DNA from 3 places in the Paenibacillus sp. P3E genome. Region 1 is predicted to be linked to each of the others. Evidence: predicted binding sites of a transcription regulator. Region 1 holds the regulator's gene; each other region holds the start of a gene.
The links. The regulator Rex, encoded in region 1, represses fermentation and respiration genes when NADH is low (regulators of the CRP and FNR family bind a similar motif). The targets are predictions, from matches to a motif close to TTGTGAAATATTTCACAA.
Positions count from the first base shown of each region.

Region 2: the regulator Rex is predicted to act here: its motif matches at 1,155-1,172, upstream of nirB (nitrite reductase large subunit NirB).
Region 3: the regulator Rex is predicted to act here: its motif matches at 1,055-1,072, upstream of qoxA (cytochrome aa3 quinol oxidase subunit II).

Region 1 is NZ_LVWH01000114.1:31,199-33,478, forward strand. It holds gene dinG (ATP-dependent DNA helicase DinG) at 1-469, shown strand, start outside; gene A3842_RS10360 (redox-sensing transcriptional repressor Rex) at 656-1,309, shown strand; gene A3842_RS10365 (amidohydrolase) at 1,296-2,280, shown strand, end outside.
Region 2 is NZ_LVWH01000081.1:811-3,090, reverse strand. It holds gene nirB (nitrite reductase large subunit NirB) at 1-1,056, opposite strand, end outside; gene A3842_RS08315 (hypothetical protein) at 1,267-2,022, opposite strand; gene ric (iron-sulfur cluster repair di-iron protein) at 2,140-2,280, opposite strand, start outside.
Region 3 is NZ_LVWH01000235.1:3,230-5,509, reverse strand. It holds gene qoxA (cytochrome aa3 quinol oxidase subunit II) at 1-808, opposite strand, end outside; gene A3842_RS30630 (polysaccharide deacetylase family protein) at 1,310-2,280, shown strand, end outside.

The sequences.
Region 1 (2,280 bases):
GGACATTACGGTACTGGGGCAGGGAGTGGAAGGCGGCAGCCGGAGTAAGCTGATCCGGCGTTTTCAGGACAGCTCCGCCTCTGTATTGCTCGGAACAAGCAGCTTCTGGGAAGGTGTGGATATTCCCGGCGAGGCTTTGACCTGTCTGGCCATTGTCAGACTGCCTTTTCAACCACCGAACCATCCGCTTGCGGAGGCTAAGGCAGAGCTGCTTCAGGCACAGAAAAAGAACCCGTTTATGAAGCTGTCGGTTCCCCAGGCGGTTATCCGCTTCAAACAGGGTTTCGGCCGGCTGGTGCGTACTGCCCAGGACCGGGGTATTGTTATAGTATATGATACCAGGGTTATCGAATCTTATTACGGAAAGTATTTCCTCTACTCGCTGCCTGGACCCAAAATGGAGCATATGCTGACGGATCAGATGGTTCCGCGAATTGCGGAATGGCTTGAAGACGGCAGCGTATCTTAACCTGCAATCATTTCAAATATAGTCAAGGAACAACGAAGCTCTGTTCTCCTGGTATCCGGTTCGTGCTGAGATACCAGGGAATGGATTGTACTTATGCTCACAAAACTTGGCATATGCTTACGAAGTGAGTTTTGTACGAAGTAATACTATGATGCATTGCTCACAAAACTTTTAGGAGGAGAAAATATGAAATCGGATAAAATATCGGAGGCCGTGGTACGCAGACTTCCAGTGTACCTGCGCTTCCTGAATGATCTCCTGAAGCGTGAAATCTCCACCGTATCTTCCCAGGAGCTGGGACAAAAGCTGGATCTGAATCCGGCGCAAATCCGCAAGGATTTGGCCTATTTCGGGGATTTCGGCAGAAAGGGTATTGGCTATGATGTGTCATACCTGATTGAGAAAATCCGCCATATCTTGAAGCTTGACCAGCAAATCAACGTGGCATTGGTGGGTGCAGGTAATCTCGGCCACGCTCTCTCAAATTACAATGCTTACTTGAAGGACACGATGAAAATCACTGCTGTTTTTGATTCCTATGCTCCCAAGGTCGGGCAGAAAATCAACTCACTCATTGTCCAGCCCATGGAAGAGCTGGGAAGCACGATCCGCGAACAGGGCATCCGCATCGGTATTATCACTGTACCGGATAGTGAAGCACAGAATGTTGCAGATATTCTGGTAGATTCAGGCATTGAGGCGATCCTTAATTTTGCACCCGTAATCTTGAAGACGCCATCCAACATCCGGATTCACGCCGCTGATTTTACTACCGATTTGCAGAGTCTGGCCTATTATTTGCACGATGGAAAGGACGAAGTGGAAGATGAACAGCAATAAGACAGTAATTGTAAATGGGCGATTTCTGGTGCCGGGTACGGAAAGTCCGGTTCTAAGCGGCTATATGACTATAGAAAATGATCTCATCACATACATAGGAGAAGTCAAACCTGTTATTGAAGAAGGGACACAGACCGTTGACGGCAGCCGTCTGTTGTTCATGCCGGGTCTGGTCAACACCCATGGCCACACCGCCATGTCTCTGCTCCGCGGATATGGGGATGACATGGTTCTTCAGAACTGGCTGCAGGAGAAGATGTGGCCCATGGAAGAAAAATTCACTAGTGACGATGTCTACTGGGGAACCTCTTTGTCTGTACTGGAAATGCTGAAGGGAGGCACAACCACCTTCCTGGATATGTATGACCATATGGACAGGGTTGCTGAGGTTTCAGAGCAGTCGGGAATGCGTGCCGTGCTTATGCGCGGGGTTATCGGCCTCTGTCCTGAGGATGTGCAGAACCATAAGCTGGCGGAGGCGATAGCCTTTGCGCGAAATTGGCATGGAAAGGCGGATGGAAGGATCACGACGATGATTTCCCCGCATGCCCCTTACACCTGTCCTCCTGAATTTTTCGTGAAATTTGTACAGGCTGCCCATGATTTGAACCTGCCTATGCATACACACATGTCCGAAACCCGGCGGGAGGTCGAACAGAATGCTGCAGATTACGGCCTGCGTCCGGTAGCGCATCTGGAGAAGCTGGGGATGTTCACGCGGCCGGCCCTCGTGGCTCACGGGGTTCATTTGAATGATGAAGAAATAGAGATTCTAGCACGTTACAACGTAGGGGTATCCCATAATCCTGGCAGTAACTTGAAGCTCGCAAGCGGTGTAGCACGGGTACCGGAGCTGTTGCGTGCGGGAGTCAAGGTATCGCTGGGCACTGACGGTGCGGCAAGCAATAACAATCTGGATATGTTCGAGGAGATGCGCCTGGCTGCTCTGATCCACAAAGGTGTGAGCGGAG
Region 2 (2,280 bases), on a different contig from region 1:
CTTCCATTCATCTTTGGCTGAGATGACGGTGTGCTCTGAGGTTTCTGTGAACTCACCGGCAGAGAAGACATCTACTCCAGAGATTTTTAGCTTGGTGGCTACAACCGAACCTTCATAAGGCTGAGTCGGCACGTTGCACAAATGTTTGGCAAGCACCATTCCTTGCTCGAACAATGGTGCAACCAGACCATAGCAAGTTCCTCTGTGTTCTGTACATTCACCTACGGAATATACATCTGGCATCGAGGTTTGCAGATAGTCATCGACAACAATCCCGCGGTTTACCGCAATGCCGCTTTCTCTGGCGAGCTGTATATTCGGCTTAATTCCCACAGCCATCACTACAAAATCCGCCGCCAGCTCCGATCCGTCACTGAAACGAAGTCCGTTCACACGTTCATCCCCGGTCAGCTCAACGGTCTGCTTGCCCATGGCAAACTTCACGCCCTGGCGGGCCAGTTCTGCCTGAAGCATGGAGGAAGCTGTATGATCCAGCTGGCGCTCCATCAGATCTTCCAGCAGATGCACAACCGTAACGTCCATGCCGAGATTCACAAGTCCTTTGGCCGCTTCCAGTCCCAGGAGTCCGCCCCCGATAACTGCTGCCGTGCGGTACTGCTTGGCTGCTGCAAGCATGGCATCACAATCTGCGATATCACGGAAGCCAACTACCCCCTCCTTGTCGCTTCCCGGTACTGGCAGAATGAACGATTTCGAGCCTGTAGCAATGATCGCTTTGTCATAGGCAACCGACAGCCCATTATCTGTGATGATCTGCCGAGATGCTTCATCAATACGGATAACTGTGGTTCCTGTATGCAAAGTAATATGATGATCCGCATACCACTGGCGGTCATTGAGGATAATGTCTTCGATTGTTTTGCTGCCTTCCAGAACGTAGGACAGCATAATGCGATTGTAATTGGGATGCGGCTCACTTCCGAACACAGTAATATCATAAGCGCCGCCAAGCTTCAAAATCTGCTCAATTGTGCCTACTCCTGCCATTCCGTTACCTATGAGTACTAGCTTTTCTCTCTCCACTGTCACTGTCATGACCCTCCTTCATGCGTCTGAACTTCAACACAACATGATCTGATAGTGAAATTATACTGTTAAAATTTAAAGCGGATTTGTGATTGCAGTCACACCAATTGTGAAGCATTTCACATAATTTTAATCACGCTTCCTTAACTCTTTTGGGACACAAAAAAACGCCATATTCCTTGACGTAAGCCTAAGGAATGTGGCGAAATAGTACTTCATTTAGAGCAACACAAGCACAACCTCCAGAGTATCCTGTGGTCTAAGCTTCATATCGATCCCGGTGTCCAGCAGTTGCTTGCCATTGACCTTCAGCATCCATGCCTCATTACTGAGCGGCTTGTAATCCATTATACTGATTATCGTCTTATTATCCTCGGAGAGTTGCACCATTCCGCTGGTCTTCAATACACCCCGTACGGACAGGTCCTCGGTATACGGCAGTACGTAAGAATGCGTCATTTGCGGCTGCTCACTACCCCCGTTAACAGTGAAAATGACCGGCTGCAGTTCTGCCCCGCTTGCTGCTGGTACGGCTTCAGCCACGATAGTGTCCCCGCGGTCAACGCGGCTGTTCCAATCCGTATTTTTTTTGCCATTCAATTGAATCTCCCAACTCCACTCGGGACTCAAAGATACTTTGTTGACTGCCAGGATCTTGTACCCGTCATCCGCAAACGTGGCTACGCCACTGTTCTTGAGCAACTCGATGAGCGTCACCCCATCTGTATAGGCTTCACTTAGCTGCCTGCCCGCGCTTCCAGCGAGCTCGCTGTCACCGACCCGAACCGAAAAGCCCGGTCCGGCATTTCCAGCCGCGGCATCGTTCCCATCTGTTGGAGTGCCAAGCACCGATGAGCAGCCGCTTAAGGTTGCAATTATCATTATTCCCAGTAAAATACGCCACACCCACTTCGCGGACATTCCCGGCACCGCCTTCTCCCGCCTGACTCCAGCCTTCCGCTGCTGTTCAGACATGTCTTGATTATGTACATTGTCTTTTTTAAGAATAACGTAAACGGGTGCCGTTCTCAAATACTCCTTGTCCCAGCATAAAAAAAGTCCCCGAAGGGACTTGTGAAAACCGCTAATCTTCTATTGGTAACGCAGGAAAAGGATGTTGTTCTCCAGATGGACATGCTCAAAGGTCATGCCTTCCAGTTCTTCAAGACGGGCATAGGTCAGACGGTAAGTGGTGCAAGCATGCTCAGGCGGGGTGAAATCCCCTGTAACTCT
Region 3 (2,280 bases), on a different contig from region 1:
GGCTGAATTCCAGATGGGTGGAAGAATAAGTTTTACGTCCAAGAAAATCGGTGGCGAGCAGGCCCTTGAATTCTTCTTCTGTAAGCTTAGGAGCCGTTTCCTTGACCTCTTTCACCCACTTGTCATAATCCTTGCTGCTCATGACAAGCGCTTCGAATTCCATATGGGCGAAGCCTTTACCGCTGAAGTTGGCATTCTTGCCAATATATGAGCCTTCAGTATCTGCGGAAAGATGAAGCGTGGTAAGCATGTCGCTCATCGCATACTTTTGTCCGGCAAGCTGTGGAATCCATAGGCTTGTGATGGTACCGAAAGAGTACATTCTGAACTCTACTGCCCGGTGCACCGGCATATTGACATAGTTCACGGTTTCAATGCCTTCCTCTGGATAGCTGAAATGCCATTTCCAGTTGGAAGAAGAAGCATAGATGACGAGAGGAGTCTGGTCTTTGTAATCTTCGGCCTGCTTCTCGACAGCGCTAGTCGTTTTGACTGTCACAACGGACAGGAAGGCCACGATAATGATCGGGATAATAATCCAGATCGCTTCGAGCACCTTGTTGCCCTCCTCATGCTCCGGAATGTATCCTTCATTGCTTTTCTTGGCCCGGTATTTCACCAGCACGAAGATATATAAGATGTAGACAACGGCCAGAACACCGAGCATCACGAGAATAGAAAGGATGATGGTGTCAGATAAAGTTCGTGCAGACGGCCCCTTCGGGTTCAGAACAGCGAGTGAACTGCATCCCGGCAGGAGGAGGATGAGGCTGAGAAACAAAGCGTATAACGGTCCCTTTTTTTTCATATAGAACTCCTTCCTTCAATAGTTCTTTTCATGCACCGATCTTTAGCGGGCAAACATTAACCTGTATCTATAGTAAGAAGTACTTACCCATAATGCAAAATACATATTTTGTAATAAAAGCTATAATCGTCCTTAAAAATGTCCATTCAGTTAAATATATGTGATCAATTTGTTACAACATCCTTAACGTATGATAAAGATCACAGTAACGGTGCGCCTTAAGGTTATTTTAAGAATGTTCAAATTTTGTTCATAATTTCACAAATGTTACTATTTTCGTCACAAATATTTAAGCCGTAAAAGGCCCGAATTCATTGGGATTTGCTTACTATGACAGCATTCGACTAAGTTTGAGTTCTTTCTGAAAATAATGACAATATGTCATATATCACAGCATAACAGTTACAACTTTTTCTGCTCGCGGTTACAATCTCTCAAATTACGTTATATCTATGTATGCTAAAGTAATAGATAAATATACATAGATTGGAGATTGTGTCGGTGGCTACTAAAAAGATAATGCTCTTATTCATGTCTTTATTCCTGTGCTTCGGTGTCATTCAAACAACAGCAAGTGCAACGGGAGTGAACAAATCTCTGAAGTTGGGGGTAGGGGATACCCTAAGCGGTATCACAGCCGTATCCCAAAATGATACCTATTATGTTCCTCTCCGCGCTTTGGCGGCAGAACTGAAGTGGACCCTCACCGGTCTTCCAGATGGCATTCAGGTCGACGGCGGGGGACGAACGCTCAGGCTGCTGGGGGACAATGGGGGAGCTAAGCTCCAGGATGGAACGGTTGCCAAGGCAGATACATTTCTTCAGAACGGAACATTGATGGTTCCGCTGAAGATAAGCGCCTACCTCGGATATATCATTTCCTTTGAACCGGAGAAATATTTACTGCGCGTCTATGATGCCTCGGCAACCTTGGATGACGCAGGGTTCTTAAGCAAATACAAGAGCGAGCTGACGCCGCCTGTAACCCCCGAAGAACCTGCAAAAACTCCTGTAGCCAAGCCGGGTACTACCTTGTATCTGACCTTTGATGACGGACCGTCAGCGACAACATCTGAGCTGCTGGACATCCTGGACAAGTATGATGTCAAGGCAACGTTCTTCATGATTGGACCCAATATGAACCGTTATCCTTCCCAGGTGAAGCGGATTGTGGAGATGGGAAGTGGTCTCGGCTTGCATGGCATGACGCACCGCAAAGAGAAGTTCTATGCGTCTGCCTCTGCTGCACTTGCCGAAATGAACGGGGACAACGCTATCCTTACGAAGATCACTGGCAAAGGGACAACACTGATTCGTCCGCCATACGGCAGCAAGCCTTATTTCATCAAGACCTTTAGAGACAAAGTGCTGGGTCAAGGCTATCATCTGTGGGACTGGAATGTGGACTCGGACGACTGGAAGTACAAAGAAGATAGTGCCACCATCTACACAACAGTCATGAATCAGGTGCA